One region of the Streptomyces sp. NBC_01476 genome, then DNA from elsewhere that is predicted to be linked to it. Evidence: predicted binding sites of a transcription regulator. Region 1 holds the regulator's gene; the other holds the start of a gene.

The links. Region 1 encodes HspR, which represses chaperone genes until heat shock. Its sites were predicted from a motif close to TTGAGNNNNNNNNNCTCAA; they were not measured.
Region 2: the regulator HspR is predicted to act here: its motif matches at 2,560-2,578, upstream of lon (endopeptidase La).

Annotation. Positions count from the first base shown of each region.
Region 1 is NZ_CP109446.1:4,424,064-4,428,477, forward strand. Features, by position in the region: gene dnaK (molecular chaperone DnaK) at 1-20, shown strand, start outside; gene grpE (nucleotide exchange factor GrpE) at 17-673, shown strand; gene dnaJ (molecular chaperone DnaJ) at 722-1,915, shown strand; gene OG552_RS19320 (heat shock protein transcriptional repressor HspR) at 1,920-2,399, shown strand; gene OG552_RS19325 (MFS transporter) at 2,494-3,720, opposite strand; gene OG552_RS19330 (pyridoxamine 5'-phosphate oxidase family protein) at 3,996-4,403, opposite strand.
Region 2 is NZ_CP109446.1:5,560,829-5,565,242, forward strand. Features, by position in the region: gene OG552_RS24435 (response regulator transcription factor) at 1-633, opposite strand, end outside; gene OG552_RS24440 (spermidine synthase) at 704-1,399, opposite strand; gene OG552_RS24445 (class I SAM-dependent methyltransferase) at 1,550-2,494, shown strand; gene lon (endopeptidase La) at 2,601-4,414, shown strand, end outside.

The DNA.
Region 1 (4,414 bases):
AGAGGGACGGTGCCGCGTGACGGAGGAGCCGAAGGGCTTCGAGGAGCCCGACGTCCCTTCCGAGGCCGCCGAGAAGCCCGCAACCGCCAAGGACACCGGGGACACCGGTGAGGCGGGCCCGGCGGCCCCCGGCGGGGACGACAGGGAAGTGACGGCCCTGCGGGCACAGCTCGACCAGGTGCGCACCGCGCTCAATGAGCGCACCGCGGACCTGCAGCGCCTGCAGGCCGAGTACCAGAACTACCGCCGCCGGGTGGACCGGGACCGTGCCGCCGTCAAGGAGGTCGCGGTCGCCAACCTGCTCACCGGGCTGCTTCCGGTGCTCGACGACATCGGCCGGGCCCGGGAGCACGGCGAACTGGTGGGCGGCTTCAAGTCGGTCGCCGAGTCGCTGGAGACGGTCGCCGCCAAGCTGGGGCTGCAGCAGTTCGGCAAGGAGGGCGAGCCCTTCGACCCGCTGGTGCACGAGGCGCTGATGCACAGCTACTCGCCGGATGTCACACAGACGACATGCGTGCAGATCCTCCAGCCCGGGTACCGCATCGGGGAGCGCAATCTGCGGCCCGCCAGGGTCGCGGTCGCCGAACCGCAGCCGGGTGCCCACGGCAAGGAGGAGTCGGTGGAGGAGACCAAGCCCGACACGGACGAGCCCGGTGGCCCGGACGAGGGCTGACGCAGTGACAGCAGGACACGGTGGTAACGGAGAGGAGGGTCGTCGGGGATGAGCATCAGTAGGGACCTGTTGGAGAAGGACCTGTACAAGGTCCTCGGCGTCCCGAAGGACGCCACCGACGCGGAGATCAAGAAGGCGTACCGGAAGCTCGCCCGCGAGTTCCACCCGGACGCCAACAAGGGCGACGCGAAGGCCGAGGAGCGCTTCAAGGAGATCTCCGAGGCGAACGACGTGCTCTCCGACGCCAAGCGGCGCAAGGAGTACGACGAGGGCCGCGCGCTCTTCGGCAACGGCGGGTTCCGTCCGGGGCCGGGCGCGGGCGGCCCCGGTGGCTTCAACTTCGACCTGGGCGACCTCTTCGGGGGCGCCCAGGGCCCCGGCGGTACGGGCACCGGCGGTCAGGGCGGCGGCTTCGGCGGCGGCCTCGGCGACGTGTTCGGCGGCCTGTTCAACCGCGGGGGCACCACCCGGGTGCAGCCGCGGCGCGGTCAGGACATCGAGTCCGAGGTGACGCTGAGCTTCACCGAGGCGGTGGACGGGGCCACGGTCCCGCTGCGGATGTCCTCGCAGGCCGCCTGCAAGGCGTGTTCCGGCACCGGCGACAAGAACGGCACCCCCAGGGTCTGCCCGACCTGCGTCGGCACCGGACAGGTCTCGCGCGGCGGCGGTGGCGGCTTCTCCCTCACCGACCCGTGCGTGGACTGCAAGGGCCGCGGCCTGATCGCGGAGAACCCCTGCGAGGTCTGCCACGGCAGCGGGCGGGCGAAGAGCTCGCGCACCATGCAGGTCCGTATCCCCGCGGGGGTCACCGACGGGCAGCGGATCCGGCTGCGCGGCAAGGGCGCGCCGGGCGAGCGCGGCGGCCCGGCCGGCGATCTGTACGTCGTGGTGCACGTCGGGCGGCACCCGGTGTTCGGCCGCAAGGACGCGAACCTCACGGTGACCGTGCCGGTCAGCTTCGTCGAGGCAGCGCTCGGCGGGGAGATCAAGGTGCCCACCCTCGGTGGGCCGCCGGTCACCCTCAAGCTGCCCCCGGGCACCCCCAACGGCCGTACGCTGCGGGCCCGTGGCAAGGGCGCGCTGCGCAAGGACGGTTCGCACGGCGATCTGCTGGTCACCGTCGAGGTGGCGGTGCCGGAGAAGACCGAGGGCAAGGCGCTCGACGCACTGGAGTCCTATCGGGAAGCCACCGCGGACGCCGATCCGCGGGCGGAGCTGTTCAAGGCCGCAAAGGGAGCGTGACGCGATGAGCATCGACGGCCGTATGGGTGGTGGGGGCCCGGCAAGCCCCCGGGGACGCAATCCTTACCAGCTCACCGAGGAGTCGGCGGTCTACGTCATCTCGGTCGCGGCCCAGCTGTCGGGGCTGCACCCGCAGACGCTCCGCCAGTACGACCGCCTCGGCCTGGTCTCGCCCGACCGTACGGCGGGGCGCGGCCGGCGTTACTCGGCCCGCGACATCGAGCAGCTGCGCGAGGTGCAGCGGCTGTCGCAGGACGAGGGCATCAACCTGGCCGGCATCAAGCGGATCATCGAGCTGGAGAACCAGGTGACCGCGCTGCAGGCGCGGGTCGCCGAGCTCACCGCCGCGGTCGAGGGCGCCGCGGCCGTCATCCAGCAGCGGGAGGCGGCGGTCCACGCCTCCTACCGCCGCGACCTGGTCCCCTATCAGGACGTCCAGCACACCAGCGCGCTGGTGGTCTGGCGCCCCAAGCGCGACGGCTGACCGGCCGGCCTGCTGAGCACGGCATCGGCCCGCACCCCTTGAGGGGGTGCGGGCCGATGCCGTGTTGGGGCCGTGGGGCTCTTGGGGCCGTGTCCTAGGAGCTTTCGGGGAGCGGGGCAGGGGCCGCGTGGGCGGTGGCGCCCGCCGCGCTCTCCGCGACCACCGGCGACGGCTCCGTCGTGCCCCGGTCGAGCGCCCCGCCGACCAGGGCCAGGCCCAGGCCCGCGACGGCCAGGGCGGCGCCGACGAGGGAGGGCGAGGCCCAGCCCCAGCCGGCCGAGATGACCAGGCCGCCGAGCCAGGCGCCGCCCGCGTTGGCGAGGTTGAACGCCGAGTGGTTGGAGGCGGCGGCCATGGTCGGCGCCTGCTCGGCCTTGGCCATCAGCAGCATCTGCACCGGAGTGGTGATCAGCGCGCCCACCGCGCCGATGAGGAAGACGCAGATCAGCGCGGTCGCGAGCAGATGCACGCCGTAGTAGAAGGCGAAGAGCGTGGCCGCCATGATGACCAGGCCGCCGTAGAGCGTCGGGCGCAGCGCCCGGTCGGTGAGCGGCCCCGCCACCAGGGTGCCGGCCGTCATGCCGACGCCGTAGAGGGCGAGCACAAGGGTCGTGGAGCCCTCGGCCATGCCCGTGAGATGGGTGAGCATCGGCACCAGGTAGCTGTAGACGGCGAAGGTGCCGCCGAAGCCGACCACGGCGGTGGCCAGGCCGATGCCGACCTGCCGGTTGGCCATCGCCCGCAACTCGTGCCGGATGCCCGCCGCCTGGCCGCGCGGCTGCAGCGGGATCAGCAGCGCCAGGGCGGCCAGCGCGATCAGACCGATCACGCCCACCGCGAAGTAGGCGAACCGCCATCCGAAGTGCTGGCCGAGCGCCGTGCCGGCCGGGACACCGACGATGTTGGCGACGGTCAGTCCCAGGAACATCATCGACACCGCACGGGCGGCCCGTTCCGGCGCCACCAGCCGGGAGGCGACCACCGCGCCGACCCCGAAGAGCGCGCCGTGCGGCAGCCCGGCGAGGACCCGGGCGGCGAAGAGCGTGCCGAAGTTGGGGGCGAGCGCCGAGGCGGTGTTCCCGATGACGAAGAGGCCGGCCAGCAGCAGGAGCATCCGCTTGTGGGCGATCCGCGCGCCGATTCCGGTGAGCAGCGGGGCGCCGACGACGACCCCGAGGGCGTAGGCGGACACCAGGTTGCCGGCGTGCGGGACGGACACACCGACGCCGTCGGCGATCTGCGGCAGCAGACCCATCGTGACGAACTCGGTCGTCCCGATGCCGAACGCGACGATCGCCAGGGCGAGCAGGGCCAAGGGCATGGCGGGGAGACCTCCGGGTGAGCAGCGGCGTTCCGGGGGCATCAGGGCACGGATCCCGCCCTCCCCCGTCCGGGTCCGCGCGGAGCCCCATCGCTCAGCGCACGCGAAACCAGGGACCGGCGTACCGGTCCCGGTAGCTGAAAGAGGCGCGGTCGCCCCCGCATTCCCGTTTCGCCGGAATCCGGGACATGACGTACGCCACACGCCTCCATGGACACCGCGGACGCCGAACGGACGCCGAACGAACACCGTGCGGACGCTGCGCAGACGCTGTGTCAGGCGTTGCCCATTGCCCGGGTCAGGGCGATCTCGATGACGACGCGGTCGGGGTTGGGCGCGGGGGTGCGGCCGTAGCGGTCGGCGTACCGGCTGACGGCGTCGGCGACGCGGGCCGGGTCCTCGCAGACCGTGGCGAGCCCTTCGAGGGTGGCCCAGCGGCGGCGGTCGACCTGGCAGACGGCGACCGGCGTGCCGGTGGGACCGGCCGCGCGGACGTGCGCGGCCTTGGCGCTTGCCCGGTTGGTGATGACGCGGGCGAGCCCGGCCTCGGGGTCGTAGGTGACGCCGACCGGGACGACGTGCGGGGTGCCGTCGAGGCGCGGGGTGGTGAGCGTGCAGAGGTGGTGCTCGCGCCAGAAGGCGAGGTAGCCGTCTTCGGGGGCGCGCGGATCAACAGGTGCCATGAGGACGACGG
Region 2 (4,414 bases), 1.1 Mb from region 1:
CTTGACGTGGCTGTCGACGGTGCGGGTACCGGAGGCGTCCGCCCAGTCCCACACCTCGGCGAGCAGCTGCTCCCGGGAGAGCACCGCCCGCGGCTGCTGCGCCAGGCAGACCAGCAGCTCGAACTCGGTGGGCGTCAGATGGATGTCGGAGCCGCTCACCCGCACCCGGCGCTGGGCGTGGTCGATCTCCAGGTCGCCCAGCTGGATGCTGGCGCCGCGCGGGCTGTGCGCGGCGGTCGCGGCCCGCTCCACCCGGCGCAGCAGTACGTGCACCCGGGCGGCCAGCTCCCGCATCGAGAACGGCTTGGTCATGTAGTCGTCCGCGCCGACCCCGAGGCCGACCAGCATGTCGGTCTCGTCGTCCCTGGCGGTGAGCATCAGCACCGGGACCGGCCGGTCGGCCTGCACCCGGCGGCACACCTCAAGCCCGTCGTAGCCGGGCAGCATCACGTCGAGAACCAGCAGGTCGGGCTGCCAGGAGTGTGCCGAATCGACCGCCGACGGGCCGTCCCCGGCGGTCCGTACCGAGAATCCCTCCGCCTGCAGCCGGGCCGCGATCGCCTGCGTTATCGTCTGGTCGTCCTCGACGACCAGTACCCGGCGCTGCGCGCCCGAAGTCTGCGTGCTGTCCACGTTCCGCCCCACAAGTCGTCCTGAATATCGAGAGCGTACGGGGCCGGTGAGCGCCCTGACTATGACGCCTTCACGCCTTGACGGCAACGTGCACCACGTCGGGGACCCCGCGGGCGACCGGGATCTCCTCGGTGCGGACCGCTGTGAAGCCCGCCGTGCGCAGCGCTTCCTCGAAGGCGGGGGAGGGCTGGGCGGACCAGACGGCGAGCACACCGCCGGGGTTGAGCCGGTCCCGGCAGGCGGCGAGTCCCGCGGGGCCGTAGAGGCCGCCGTTGCCGTCGGTGACCGTCCAGTCCGGGCCGTTGTCGATGTCCAGGCAGAGGGCGTCGTACGTCTCCGCGGCGCCGGTCACGTACGCCACCAGGTCCGTTTCCAGGATGCGCACCCGGGGGTCGGCCAGCGCGTCCGCGGAGAAAGGGGTCAGCGGGCCGGTGCGGTGCCAGTCGACGACCGCCGGCTCGCGCTCCACCACCGTGATCGCGCCCCAGCGGGCGTCAGCGGCTGCCCTGGCGAGGGAGAAGCCGACGCCGAGGCCGCCGATCAGTACGCGCCAGTCGCCGTCGGCCGGGTCCGCGCCGGCCAGCGCCGCCAGTGCGGTGTCCACCAGCAGCCGTTCCGAGCGGCCGTCGGAGGTGTCCATCAGGAAGCAGCCATTGGCGATGATCTCGAATTGCCCGCCGTGCCGGCGGAGCACGACTTCTCCGTAGGGTCCGTCACGGCGGTCCAGGACGACAGGGGCGTCGAACGTTTCGGGGTTGATCGGCATGGCCTCATTGTGGTGGAGAGGGCCGGACGGAGACAAAGGGCCCCCATCGGACGGCAGGCACCGGAAATTAATAGCGCCGACACCGCAACTTCTTGGTTTCTTGAGCGTCGGCCCATGGACAGAAAGCGCCGGCGTGCATAGGTTCCGCGCATGTCATCCCTTTTCAAGAATCCCGTCGCGCGCCGGCTGCTGCGCCCGGCCGCCGATCTGGTCGACCAGCGGGTCCGCAAGGACATCGACAAAGCCACGCGGAGCGAGCGCGAAGCCCGCGAGGCCATGCGCGGGGAACTGGACGGCCTCCGGAAGGAACTGACCGAGCTGCGCGGCAAGCAGTTCGCTTCCGATTTGCTCTTCGAGCGGGCCGGCTCGGGCAACCGGACGCCGACCAAGCAGCAGTACGAAGTGCTGGTCAAGCAGATCGCGGCGGTCAGCGGACAGGACGTGAAATTCGCCCGCCGCAATGCGATGGTCGCATTCCGGAACGTGATCGCTCTGGAGGCCCTCGGCCTTGGCCGGCTGGCCGGAAGTACCTCAAATGTCTGCGGGAAGCTCGCCACTGTTCCGCTGCTCGACCCGCCGAACGGCGATGTGCTGGAGATCGGAACGCTCTTCGGCCTCTTCTCCGCGGCATTCCTGCGGATGCTGCACCGCGCCGGTATTGAACCGCGCTTGACCATCGTGGATCCGCTGGCGGGCAGCCAGCTGCAGCCGGGCACGAACTTCGGCAGCGAGTCGACCGGCACCCCGGTCCGGCTCGACGTGGTGCGGGCGAACCTCGCGCTCGGCGGCACGGCCGGCGAGCAGGCCCGTGTCCAGCAGGGCTTCTCCGATGACGAGGTCGTCCAGGAAGCGGTCTCGGACCGCGAGTACGGCGTGATCATCGTGGACGGCGACCACTCCGCGGAGGGCGTGCGCAAGGACCTGGAGTGGGCCGAGAAGATCATCGCGCCGCGCGGGATCGTCGTGCTCGACGACTACGGGGACGGCGCCTGGAAGGGCGTCCAGGAAGGCGCGGACAAGCACCTGGCCGGGGAGACCCGGTTCGAGATGCTGGGTCGCGTATCGACCTCGGCGTTCCTGCGAGCTCGGGCCTGACCTGCTGTGATGCGTGATCGCTCTGAGCGAACAGCGGGCGGGGAACACCGGCGGAGCCTCCCGCATTGAGTCTGGTGTACTCAACTTGCTTGCAAAGGGAGCGATCATGGCATTTGAGCCTCGGACCCCGAACCCTCTCACCCTGCCCGTCCTCCCGCTGGACGACGAGGTGGTACTGCCGGGCATGGTGGTGCCGCTCGACCTGACGGACGCGGAGGTGCGGGCCGCGGTGGAGGCCGCCCAGGCGGCGCACAGCGGGTCCGGCTCGGGAAAGCCACAGGTGCTGCTGGTACCGCGGGTGGACGGAAAGTACACCGCGGTCGGCACCCTCGGCACCGTTGAGCAGGTCGGCCGGCTCTCGGACGGCGACCCCGGCGCGGTCATCCGCGGCCGTGGCCGGATCCGGATCGGTGCCGGCACCACCGGCCCCGGTGCCGCCCTGTGGGTGGAAGGCACCACCGTCGACGAGCCCGCGCCCGCCGAGGCGCCGGGCACCGTCGCGGAGCTGATGAAGGAGTACAAGGCGCTGGCCACCAGCTGGCTGCGCAAGCGCGGAGCCTGGCAGGTCGTCGACCGGGTACAGCAGATCGACGACATCGGCCAGCTCGCCGACAACTCCGGCTACTCCCCGTACCTCACCACCGAACAGCGCATCGAACTGCTGGAGACCATCGACCCGGTGGCCCGGCTCAAGCTCGCCACCCAGTGGCTGCGCGACCACCTCGCCGAGCAGGACGTCGCCGAGACGATCCGCAAGGACGTCCAGGAGGGCATGGAGAAGCAGCAGCGTGAGTTCCTGCTCCGCCAGCAGCTCGAAGCCGTCCGCAAGGAGCTCGCCGAGCTGAACGGCGACCCGGAGAACGAGAGCGACGACTACCGCGCCCGCGTCGAGGCCGCCGACCTGCCGGAGAAGGTCCGCGAGGCCGCCCTGAAGGAGGTCGAGAAGCTGGAACGCTCCTCCGACGCCTCCCCCGAGGGCAGCTGGATCCGCACCTGGCTGGACACCGTCCTCGAACTGCCGTGGAACACCACCACCGAGGACACCTACGACGTCGCCGGCGCCCGGGCCGTGCTGGACGCGGACCACGCGGGCCTGGACGACGTCAAGGAGCGCATCACCGAGTACCTGGCCGTCCGCAAGCGCCGGGCCGACCGCGGCCTCGGTGTGGTGGGAGGCCGCCGCGGCGGCGCGGTGCTGGCCCTGGTCGGCCCGCCCGGAGTCGGCAAGACCTCACTCGGCGAATCGGTGGCCCGCGCCATGGGCCGCACGTTCGTCCGGGTGTCGCTCGGCGGCGTCCGCGACGAGGCGGAGATCCGCGGTCACCGCAGGACGTACGTCGGCGCGCTGCCCGGCCGGATCGTGCGGGCGATCAAGGAGGCCGGTTCGATGAACCCGGTCGTGCTGCTCGACGAGATCGACAAGGTCGGCTCCGACTACCGGGGCGACCCGGCGGCGGCACTGCTCGAGGTCCTGGACCCGGCGCAGAACCACACCTTCCGCGATCACTACCTGGAGGTCGAGCTGGACCTCTCCGACGTGGTCTTCCTCGCCACCGCCAACGTGCTGGAGGCCATCCCCGAGCCGCTGCTCGACCGGATGGAGCTGGTCCGGCTGGACGGCTACACCGAGGACGAGAAGGTCGTCATCGGCCGCGACCACCTGCTCCCGCGCCAGCTGGAGCGGGCCGGCCTGGCCGGCGACGAGGTGACCCTGGCGGAGGACGCGCTGCGCAAGCTGACCACCGAGTACACCCGTGAGGCGGGCGTGCGGACCCTGGAGCGGACCATCGCCCGGATCCTGCGCAAGATCGCCGCGCGGCACGAACTCGGGCAGCAGGAGCTGCCGTTCACCGTCGGCGCGGAGAATCTGCGGGAGCTGATCGGCCGGCCGCACCACGTACCGGAGTCCGCTCAGGACCC